DNA from 2 places in the Mesorhizobium sp. M0195 genome. Region 2 is predicted to be linked to the other one. Evidence: riboswitches for the same ligand, from Rfam matches in the RefSeq annotation. Region 2 holds a riboswitch; the other holds the start of a gene.
The links. A riboswitch is a leader RNA that binds a small molecule or an ion and turns the genes downstream of it on or off. The one in region 2 is predicted to bind cobalamin.

Region 1: it holds a riboswitch for cobalamin, as region 2 does, so the genes downstream of both, metE (5-methyltetrahydropteroyltriglutamate--homocysteine S-methyltransferase) here and NKJ12_RS15720 (CbtB domain-containing protein) in region 2, are expected to answer to the same signal.

Annotation. Positions count from the first base shown of each region.
Region 1 covers NZ_JAMYSV010000026.1:8,481-14,195, reverse strand. Annotated here, with positions in the region: gene NKJ12_RS28370 (trans-sulfuration enzyme family protein) at 1-21, shown strand, start outside; gene NKJ12_RS28365 (dihydrodipicolinate synthase family protein) at 73-975, shown strand; gene NKJ12_RS28360 (FMN-binding negative transcriptional regulator) at 1,010-1,180, shown strand; gene metE (5-methyltetrahydropteroyltriglutamate--homocysteine S-methyltransferase) at 1,328-3,664, opposite strand; cobalamin riboswitch at 3,759-3,959, opposite strand; gene NKJ12_RS28350 (hypothetical protein) at 4,516-4,770, shown strand; gene NKJ12_RS28345 (helix-turn-helix transcriptional regulator) at 5,088-5,715, opposite strand, start outside.
Region 2 covers NZ_JAMYSV010000006.1:262,241-267,955, reverse strand. Annotated here, with positions in the region: gene cbiB (adenosylcobinamide-phosphate synthase CbiB) at 1-607, shown strand, start outside; gene cobO (cob(I)yrinic acid a,c-diamide adenosyltransferase) at 905-1,537, opposite strand; gene cobU (bifunctional adenosylcobinamide kinase/adenosylcobinamide-phosphate guanylyltransferase) at 1,539-2,060, opposite strand; gene NKJ12_RS15725 (CbtA family protein) at 2,053-2,835, opposite strand; gene NKJ12_RS15720 (CbtB domain-containing protein) at 2,851-3,030, opposite strand; cobalamin riboswitch at 3,067-3,264, opposite strand; gene NKJ12_RS15715 (MFS transporter) at 3,453-4,652, opposite strand; gene NKJ12_RS15710 (heparan-alpha-glucosaminide N-acetyltransferase) at 4,898-5,715, shown strand, end outside.

The sequences.
Region 1 (5,715 bases), on a different contig from region 2:
CGGGCTCTGGACGCCTTGTGATGACCTGTCGTCCGGCAGTCCTGCGCTGACGCACAAACCTGGAGCCTTGCCATGGCATTCCTGAGCGGTCTTTCCGCGTTTCCCATCACGCCCGCCGATCGTGACGGCCGCGTCGATACCGTTGCTCTGCGCAGGCTGATTGCTCGGCTTGGCGCCGCTCAGGTCGATTCCATCGGTCTTCTCGGCAGCACCGGCACATACATGTATCTGACGCGCGAGGAACGGCGGCGGGCGCTCGCCGAGACCTTGGACGAAATCGCCGGGCGAATGCCGGTCGTGGTGGGTGTGGGCGCGCTGCGCACCGATGAAGCCGTGGGGCTCGCGCAAGACGCCCAGGCCCTTGGAGCTGCTGCGGGTTTGCTTGCCGCCGCCTCCTACACCCCGCTCACTGATGACGAGGTGTTCGAACATTTCTCCACGGTGGCGCGCGAAAGTGGCCTTCCGATCGTCATCTACGACAATCCAGGAACGACGCATTTCCGTTTCACCCCAGCACTCGTCAGCCGCCTGGCAAAGGTGCGGGGGATCGTCGCTATCAAGAATCCGACAGACAAGGGCGATGCGATCAAGAGCCATCTGGCCGACCAGAGGCGCACTATGCCGGAAGGGTTCTCGATCGGCTACAGCGGCGACTGGAACGCCGCAGAGGCCATGATCGCCGGCGCCAACACATGGTACAGCGTCCTCGCCGGCATCCTGCCCGAGGTCTGCGTGAAGATCGTCACGGCGGCGCAACAGGGCGATCCGGCCGAAGCGCGACGGATCGATGCCACGCTTGCGCCGCTCTGGAGCCTCTTCAAGGAGTTCTCGAGCCTTCGCGTCGTCTATGCACTTGCCGATTTGCTCGACATTTGCCGTGCCGACCCCCCGCGTCCCATCCTGCCTCTGCCCTCAGCAGCGAAGCGCCAGATCGCCGCCGCGTTGGAACGCTTGCCATCGGATGTCAACCGGTGAACAGCGAACCCGGCGGCCAGTGAAGGAACCTGTCATGTATGTACCCGCGCATTTCGATGAACCGAGCCGAGAAGTCCTCTACGAACTGATCGAGAACAGTGCACTTGGCATGCTGATAACCCATGGCCGGAGCGGTCTCGACGCCAATCACATCCCCTTCGAACTCGACACGTCACAGGGAGAAAACGGTACCCTTTACTCCTGAGCGATTAATAGACGTGCCGAAGGAAAGTGCACATTCTCGCTCGAGTGACTTATTTCAAAGGATGTGATCGCGTTTTGGCACATTCACGGCCGACATGCGGCAGCCGGTCACTCACCAACAACCGGGAAACCCTCCGGCCTACACTTTCTACCGGAGCGCACGTGCTGCATCGACCATGTTCATGAGGGCAGGGCGGACCTCCTCCCATTTGCGTGTTTTGAGGCCACAGTCCGGGTTTACCCACAGTTGGGAATCCGACAGTCGCTCGCGGGCAAGCATGACGAGATCCGAAATCTCCCCGACTTCCGGGACACGTGGTGAGTGAATGTCGTAGACTCCGGGCCCGATTTCGTTCGGATATTTGGAGCTCGTGAAGGCGTCCAGCAGTTCCATTTTCGAGCGCGACGTCTCAATCGAAATGACATCCGCATCCATTTCAGCGATCGCGTCGATGATCTCGTTGAACTCCGAATAGCACATGTGGGTATGGATTTGAGTCGCGTCCTTTACACCCGTTGAAGCGATCCGGAAGCATTCGACAGCCCAGTCGAGATAGTCGTTCCAATCAGACTGGCGCAGTGGCAATCCTTCGCGAAACGCGGCCTCATCGATCTGGATCATCCTTGCGCCGGACCATTCGAGATCCGTCACTTCGTCGCGGATGGCGAGCGCGATCTGGCGGCATGCTTCGGAGCGCGGTACGTCGTCGCGAACAAAAGACCAGTTGAGAATGGTCACTGGGCCTGTGAGCATTCCCTTCACAGGGTTTTCCGTAAGCGACTGGGCGAATTGCCACCAGCGCAGCGTCATCGGATTGCGCCTCGATACGTCGCCGAAGATGATGGGGGGGCGCACGTAACGCGACCCATAGCTCTGCACCCAGGCATGCTGGGTGAAGGCGAAGCCGGACAGCTGCTCGCCGAAATACTGTACCATGTCGTTTCGTTCGAACTCACCGTGCACCAGCACGTCCAGCCCGATCTCTTCCTGCCAGCGAATTGCAGCCTCGATCTCCTTCTTCAGGAAGGTCTCGTAGTCGACATAGCTCAGCTGGCCCTTCGCATGAGCGGCCCGCGCCCTGCGTACCTGCGGCGTCTGCGGGAAGGACCCGATGGTCGTCGTCGGGAACGGCGGCAGCCCGAGCGTGCCGGCCTGGACTCTGGAGCGCTCGGCAAAAGCGCTCTCTCGTCGCTTCATGCTGTCGTCAATGCTGGCGATCCGTCCCTCAACAAGCGGGTCATGGATCTTCGTGGATGTCACGCGAGTGGCGGCAGCCTCGGCAGACGCTTTCAACGCGCCTGCCACCGCATCCCTGCCTTGGGACAGGGCCCGGGCAAGCAACACCAACTCGTCGGTCTTCTGGGCCGCGAAGGCGAGCCACGACCTGATGTCCGCGTCGAGTTCCGTCTCCATGCGGAGGTCGATCGGCACATGCAGCATCGAGCAAGAAGGCGCGATCTCGACGCGGTCCAAGGGCCAGCCGGCGACGATCGGTTTGATGCGGTCGAGAATGGCGGGCAGGTTCGCACGCCAGACGTTGCGGCCATCGATCAAGCCAAGCGAGAGCACCAGATCCTTCGGTGCGAGCCGACCCACCGTTTCCAGCTGCTCGGGAGCGCGCACGAGATCAATATGCAGCCCGGCCAGGGGCAGAGAAACCGCGGTTTCGAGATTGTCTCCCAGCGGCCCGAAATAGGTAGCCAGCATGATCTTCAACTCGGGCGCGGCTTTCGACAGCTGGCCATAGGCGAATTCGAACGCAGCTCGTTCGTTCGGGTTCAGATCGAGGACAAGCGCTGGCTCATCGATCTGCACCCAGTCGGCTCCAGACAGCTTCAGCCTCTGCAGGAGTTGCTCGTAGACGGGCAGCAGCCGCGGCAGGAGCGCGATGGGATCGAATCCTTCGGCAGGCGATTTCGCCAGCTTGAGGAAGGTGATCGGTCCAAGGATGACTGGGCGTGTGTGAACGCCGAGAGCTTTAGCCTCGATGAAGTAATCGACCGGTTTCGTCGACGAGAGGGCGAACGTCTGATCATCGTTGAGTTCCGGCACAATGTAGTGATAGTTGGTGTCAAACCACTTGGTCATTTCCATCGCGGTTACATCAGACCGATGAGCCGCCTGCTGGTGACCAGCGTGTCGACAATCCTCCGTCTGACCCTGGTTGCCCCGCCCCATTGCGAAGTAGATGTCAAGTGGAACCTCGCCGCTATTCCAGCCGTAACGGGATGGAACGGCGCCGACCATGGCTGCGGTGTCGAGCACATGGTCGTAGAGCGAGAAGTCGTTCGACGGGATTTTCGACACGCCGCGATCGTGCTGCTCCTCCCAGCTAGCGGCACGGAGCGCCTTCGCGGTCGTGAGAAGGTCGGCAGCGGACGATTTTCCGGACCAGTAGCTTTCAAGCGCGAATTTCAGTTCTCGCCGACGACCGAAGCGGGGCACGCCGAGCGTTGCTACAGGAATTTGCTGAGAGACAGTCATGCCAGACCCCGATGGTTGGGGCGTCGGTGCAAGGAAGGCGCTAGCAGGCCGGCACGAACGCCAGGCTGCAGCGGCCACCGAGACACCCCGCCCGTGGACGTAATTCGCCGTGGCAGGTCTCCTGGCTCGCGGGGTCATAGCCTCTACCCGTCTTCCCAAGGCTATTCGCCTCAGTGACATGAGTGGGGTTGGCTCGCCGCTAACAGTTGCGGGGGCAGCGCCGGCATCGCACCGGCTTCCCTCTTAGCTCCGCTGCGGCAGCGCCGTACGGAGAACCACGACGCGGGAGACAATTACAGCAGTTCGCTTCTTTGTCAAACGCCGCATAAAGAAATGTTTATGTCGTTATGTTAAATTTCCGTTGGCATGTTCCAAAGGTCGCCTCGAAAGCGAAAACTGTGGAAGCCTTGAGCGGCCGGTAAATCAAAGCAATGACGCACGGCGCCCTTGTCCAGGAGGATAGGAGTTCGTCGGCTGCCGGCAGCAAACATACCGGCAAGCGCCGTGGTGCTGCTTAGCGCATCATGCGAACCACCTCGGCGTCGAACTTCGGCTCCGAGGTTCCGACCGCTTCGTTGGTGATCTGCTCGCGACCGTATTCGGCTCAATGGCGAGGCTGTTGCCCATGTGGAAGCTGTTGGCCGTGATGCCCTCGGTGATATGACACAACGATTTCGGGGGGAGCACACCGAGGCCAGGCGCAGCGGCGTGTTGCGAAGTGATCGAGGCCAATGTCTCGAACTGCTTGTTCGCAGCCCACCGGCTCAAGGTAACCCGGCTCAAACCACCGGGCCAGCTCAAGTCCTGTCCAAATGAGGCCTGAGCGGCAAATCGTCGTGCACGCGCACGGTTTGGCGTTCGATCTTGTGATGCGTCTTGGGCGGACAATCGCCACGGTGCAGCGCGCAGAAGCGGTCCCCAATTGGGAAGCCGAGGGCGGTGAGGGCAAGCCAGCGCCACAGGCGGAAGGGGACTTGGACCTGTTTGCCCTGCTGGACCACAAGTTCGCGACACAGGGCCTCAAGGAGAAGACCAAGAGTGATTATGCGCGGGACCTCGCCAAATTCATCAAAAGCAGCGGGCAGTCAAAGTTCGGCGCCGATTGACATGGAGATAGCCATCGCGGCCGACCGCCCAGGCGGACCGCAAGCCGGAATACAACCGGGTGCAGGCGGCCAAGCTCGTCCACAAGATGGCGTCGGGCACACACCGGCGATGGGAGAGCGGACCGTGGAGTGCAGGAACTTCACGCCTATCCACGCTCCCGTGGACGTGTCCTGCGGCACATCGGCAGCGATATTGAGGAGGCAGTTGAGCTTCTGGTCGAGCACTCTTACCTGCCATTACCTACGCTTAACGTCATCTCGTACTGAAAACGCACCACGCAAGGTCGAGATGTAACATGCGCCCTTCGTGGATGGTTCTAAGCTTCCTCGGGCGCGGTCAATCTGTGATAACGGTCGCTTGGAACCTCCATCACCGCGACGCGATCAAGGTTGGCATATCGCGCTCGGTAGTAACCTTCTTCCTCCACTTCGGCGAAACTACACTGGGGAACGTCAAAGGTCGCAGCTTCCAATCCGAAGAAAGTCGTAGCGGTTTCTTCATCCAAGAAGTTCCACTCATCTTCTCCGTCGTCATATGTGACGCGAACATAGGAGGCCATGCGCGCGGCTTCCTGATCACCCATCTCTGCGATGATGGCATCGCATTCTTTCTTCAGCTTTCCTGAAACCTCACCCTTATCCCAGTCATCCAAAGCCCGATAGATTTCTGGATGATAATACTCTGGCATCTCCTCTACATCGTCACCGATAAGCTCAATGGTGCGGACATATTGCGGATTTATCAAGAGTATTTTGTTGTCAAGGCTCCAACAATACAGCCATGGCCTGCTTGTGTTATTTCTACGCAGATTATGAAGTTCCTTCAACTGACGTAAAATCGATTCACGCGCCTTTTCATCGATAGGATATTGGCGGCTGCCAACAGTCGTCTTGATTCTGAGCGTGCCGTATCGCGTTTCGGCATCGGCAATTGCAAACGGGCTC
Region 2 (5,715 bases):
CCGCATCGCCGTCTCCAGGATCGTCGGCCGCGATCCGGAAAAGCTCGACAGGGCCGCTGTCTGCCGCGCAGCGATCGAAAGTCTTGCCGAGAATTTCTCCGACGGCGTCGTCGCGCCGGCCTTCTGGATCGGTATTGGCGGGCTCGCCGGCGGCGTCGCCTACAAGGCCGCAAACACCGCCGATTCGATGATCGGCCACCGCACGCCGCGCCACGAAGCCTTCGGCTGGGCGGCTGCGCGCTTCGACGACTGGATCAACCTGCCGGCGTCGCGGCTGACGGCGCTGCTGATCGTGCTTGCGGCTTTCCTGGTCAAGGGCGCCGACGCCAAAGCCGCCTGGCACGCCGTGCGGCGCGATGCGAAAAAACACCGCTCGCCCAATGCCGGCTGGCCGGAGGCAGCGATGGCCGGCGCGCTCGGCCTGGCGCTCGCCGGCCCCCGTTCCTACGACGGCGTGATGGTCGAAGACGCGTTGATGGGCGAGGGCGGCCGCCGCGACGATGTCGAGAGCACCGACGTCCGACGGGCGCTGAAACTCTACCAGGTCGCCGACTTGCTGCTGATTGCGCTGTTCGGGGTGGTCGCAGTGGTTGTTATCTTGGCGTGACCTGCGCTCGAGATCGACGGAAACAAAAAACCCGCCAAGCGGCGGGTCGTTGGAGCCAATTAGCACCATAGCGAAATTAATAGCATAGCTGCCGGCACAAAGCAAGAACAAAATAGGGCAACGCCTCAAATAATCGGTTCAGGTCGGCGCTGCCCCTCAGCCTTAGCTCCCCGTGAAAAGACAGGGAGAGGGAGATCGCCAGCGTTGCGGCTAGCTCCTTGTCCCCGTCCTTCACGGGGAGAAGTCGCCGGCAGGCGATGAGGGGCAGCGCTGACCTTGACAAACCAGCAACACCCCTCAGAACTCAATCCCCTGCTGCGCCTTCACGCCGGCGGAGAAGTGGTGCTTGGTCACGGCCATCTCGGTGACCAGGTCGGCCGCCTCGACCAGTGCCGGCTTGGCGTTGCGGCCGGTGACGACGATATGCAGGCCTTCGCGGCGTGACTTCAGCGCCGCGACCACCTTTTCGAGGTCGAGATAGTCGTAACGCAGCGCGATGTTCAACTCGTCGAGCACCACCAGGCTGATCGACGGCTCGGCCATCAGCTCGAGCGCCTTCGCCCAGGCGGCCTCGGCCGCCGCGATGTCGCGTTTCAGGTCCTGCGTCTCCCACGTAAAGCCCTCGCCCATGGCGTGCCAGAGGACACGGTCGCCGAAGGCGGCAAAGGCGTCCTTCTCGCCGGTGTGCCATTTGCCCTTGATGAACTGGACGACGCCGACACGCTTGCCGTAGCCGAGCATCCTGAGCGCCAGACCGAAGGCGGCCGTGGTCTTGCCCTTGCCCGGCCCGGTGTTGACGATCAACAGCCCCTTCTCGACCGTCTTGGCTGCAACCTCGGCGTCCTGCACCGCCTTGCGCTTGGCCATCTTGGCGCGGTGGCGTTCCTCGTCCCCCTGTTCAATGGTCTTGGGATCGATAGTATCAGCCATGTCATTTCACCTTGAGCGGCAGCCCCGCCACCATCAAAAGCACGGTGCCGGCGACCGCCGCGACGTCCTGGTTCAGCCGGCCGGCGGCATCGCGAAACCGTCTTGCCAGCGCATTGTCCGGCACGATGCCCTGGCCGACCTCGTTGGACACCACGAACCACGGGCCACGCGGCCGCGACAGCACATCGGCCAGCCTTTGGCATTCGGCCTCGACATCATGGTCGGCCAGCATATGGTTGGTCAGCCACAGCGTCAGGCAGTCGATCAGCACCGGCTGGCCGTCGGGCAGTGCCTCGATCGCGCCGGCAAGGTCGAGCGGCGCCTCGATGGTCGTCCAGCCATCGCCTCGCCGCGAGCGGTGCAGCGCGATGCGCTGACGCATCTCCTCGTCATAGGCTTGCGCTGTGGCGATATAGCTCCACGGCGCCGGACAGGCGCTCACCAGCCTCTCGGCATGCGCGCTCTTGCCGGAGCGCGCACCGCCGATGACCAGGGTCAGCGCCCCGGCAGCGCGGTCAGGCAAAGCTGTCGCGCAGGCTGGTTGCCGCGCCGGTGAAGCGTCCGCGCACCAGCCCGACGACCATACCGAGCACCAGCCAGAACACCAGATTGGTCAGCGTCACCGCCACCACGAACTGATGATGCAGGCCTTCCGGGATCGCCGTCTCGAAACTGTCGGGCTGCGGCGCGCCGACAATATGCGGCGCAACGATCAACGCCACGGCAAGGATCGCCAGCGGCAGCGATCTGCGGAAGGCGATAAGGCCGAGACCGGCCGCTGTCGCCACCACTGTTGCCCACCACCAGATCTGGCGTTGGACAAGGTCGGCCGCCGGCATCGCCGGCAGTTCCGGCGCCAGGCCGAGGCCGGGCGCCAGCGTGAACACGGCAAAGCCGGCCAGGCCCCAGAACAGGCCCTGGCGCCAATTGCCGATGCCGCCGGCGAATTCCGAAACCGCGACCAGGACCAGTGCGAAGCCAATGCCGGTGACGATATTGGCAACGACGCTGAAACCAAAGCGCTCGAAGCCGTCGGCCGGCGCCCAGCCTTCGTCTTCAGCCGGAGCCATTGCTTCAGCCGGTGCCGGCGCGGCGCTGCTCATAGCCATCGTGCCGGCGGCGTTTTCGGCCGGTGCCGCAGGTGCCGCGGCATGGTCATGGCCGCCGCCGGCCTGTTCGTAGACTTCCGCTTTCAGGATGAGCGGCACGGTGGCGTAGGCCTGCATGCAGGCGAGAACGACGCCGGCCACAAGCCCTGCGATCGCCGCGATGAAGACGACGTTGCGAAACAGTGTCATGATGTCAGCCCCTTGTCAGTGGCAGGGAAAGCCCATCGAGTGGCGATAGTCGTGCGCGGCATTGTGGACCGCATCGATATGCGAGAAGCCGACAAAGCCCATGACGAAAATGCCGAGGAATGCAGCAAGCGCCAGCTGCAGGAGACGCGACTGCGAGGAGGCGGAAGCGCCGAGCGAAACGGAAGCGGTATTCATGTCTTGTCCTTTCGCCCTCCACCCGAGGGCATAGAAGTCAGTTTCCTGTCGCCGGCAGGTCTCCTGGCTCGCGGATCAGCGCCCTTCCCCACCTTCCCGAAGGCGAACCTTCAGTGGCATATGGAGAGGACTACCGCACACAGTTGCGGGGGCAGCCACGGCATTGGGCAAACAATTTCGCCCGCACCGCATTCCCTCTTGGTTCCAAACGGAACCGACGACATCAGCGACTATAGGCAGAATCGCCGCGCCCGGCAAACCAAATTCCGCCGGATCGTGTGGCGAATGCGCCGCCTCGCCAAACCGGAGAACTGGCGCCGCAGACGTCGCGATCTGCGCGGTCAAACAGAACGGCCTGCGTTCGATGCGGCACTGCACCGCTTCCACAATTGGGTGTTCGAGCGCCATGCGGCGCTCGAACATCAAAGCGATTTGGGCAGATAGCGCCAGGTGACGAAGCCGCAGATCGCCGCCAGCAGGCCGAGTGTCGCGAAAACCGCGCCCAGGCCGAAGAACGCCAGCACCACGGAATAGACCAGCGGCGGCGTCAGCTCGGAAAAGTCGAGATAGGTGCGGTAGACCGCCGCCATCTGTGCCCGCTCATACGAGCGCACCGAGCGCATGAAGGCGGTCGAGCCCAGCGCATCGAGCGCGATGGTGAAGAAGGCACCGCAAAGCAGCAAGGCGCCGGTGATGAGCGGTGCGGCCTCGCCGACGGCGCCGGCCGCCAGCAGCGTTGCCGACATCGCGAAATAGGCGAACGTCATGGTGCGCCGGCCGCCGAAACGCTTTCCTGCCCTGCCCCAGAAGATGGCCATGAACAAAAGCGCATTGCCGGCCGAAACCAAGAGGCCGCCGGCGAGCTTGCCCTCGCCGGTGATCACCATGAACAGCGGCCCATAGACGAAGAACGTCGTCCAGAAGCAGGAGCGGCCGAAAGCGATCAGCCAGGCCAGCCTCAGCCTTGGCTGCGCGACGAAGCGGCCGATATTGGCCAGCGGATTGACCGGCCGCGTCTTGCCGGGGCGGATCGACGGGTTATCGCCAAGCCGGTAAGTCCAGAACAGCGCCAGTAAAGCCATGGCGAAGACGGCCACCGCGCCATGCGCGGCATAGATGCCGAAACGCGTGTAGAGGTAAATTCCGAGGGTCGGCCCGGTGGTCCAGGCAAGCATCGACCACGCCATGCGCAGCGACTCGGCCTGCATGAAATCGGTCTTGCGGATATGGTCCATGATGTAAAGGTTGAGCGTGATCGCCAGCGCGCCGGCGCCGACGATGCGGCAGAGCATGCCGACCACCTGGCCAGCCAGCGTATGGGTGACGAAGAACAGCGAGCCGGCGGCCAGCAGGCAGGCGCCGGCGGTATAGACCCAGCGCCGGGCAAAGCGGGCGATCAGCATCGGCATGAACAGCGTCGCCGACAGGCCGAGCATCGCCACGATCGTGTAGAGGATCGAAACAATCTGCTCGTTGTGCAGTATCTCATAGGCCTGGATCGGGATGACGCTGGACACGGTGGCGCGCGCGAAGGATTCGACCGCATAGAGCGAGGCGAAGGTGCGGGCATCCGCCGGCCGCAAGGCCGCAAGCCAGATCGGATGGCGCACATGGGTAGCCATTGTGTTCCCCGAAGCCGAATCGCCCGAAGCAGGGTTGGAGCACAAATCTGCCGCGGCGATTCCTGGCCGCGTAACAGGAAACCGACGCCTTCACGGCAAAAAGCGAAGCCGGCCAAAGGCTTTCCGGCTCTGGCCTAAAGCAGCCCTGATGCCGCCGTCACCAACGCAAAGCAAGGCCCTGCTTCTTTTGACGGTGGCAACCGTGATAGTCGTCTTGCCGGGGCTGAACCAAGACAGCGAGACCAATGAGCATCGACACGCCGAGCGCAGCCGTTCAGGATCAACCGAAGTCGAAGCGCATCGCCGCTATCGACATTGCACGCGGCATCGCATTGCTTGCCATGGCGAGCTATCATTTCACCTGGGACCTCGAATTCTTCGGCTACACCGATCCCGGCCTCACCGCCTTCGGCTGGTGGAAAATCTACGCGCGCTGCATCGCCTCGAGCTTCCTGTTCCTGGTCGGCATCAGCCTCTATCTCGCCCATGGCAAAAAAATCCGCTGGACCGGCTTCTGGAAGCGCTTCGCCATGGTTGCCGGGGCAGCGCTCGCAATATCGCTGGTCACCCGCATCGCCACGCCCGACGGCTTCATCTTCTTCGGCATATTGCACGAGATCGCGCTCGCCAGCTTGCTCGGCCTGGCGTTCCTGCGGCTGCCGGCGCTGCTGACGCTTGCCGTGGCGGCCCTCGTTATCGCCGCGCCTTTCTACTTGCGATCCGAGCTTTTCGATCATCCGGCTTTGTGGTGGGTCGGCCTGTCGGCGACCAACCCGCGCTCCAATGACTACGTTCCGCTGCTGCCCTGGTTCGGCGCCGTACTTGCCGGCATCGCGGTTACCAAGCTCGCCGCCACCTCCGGCGCACTGACGCGGCTGTCGGCCTTGGCGCCCGGCCGCTGGGCAAACCCGCTGGTCTTCATCGGCCGGCACAGCCTTGCCTTCTATTTGATCCATCAGCCTGTGCTGATCGGCTCGGTCTGGCTGTTTTCGCAATTCATGCCGGCGCCGGCCGAAACCAGGGAGGTGAGTTTTCTGAAATCCTGCCAGATATCCTGCGAGCA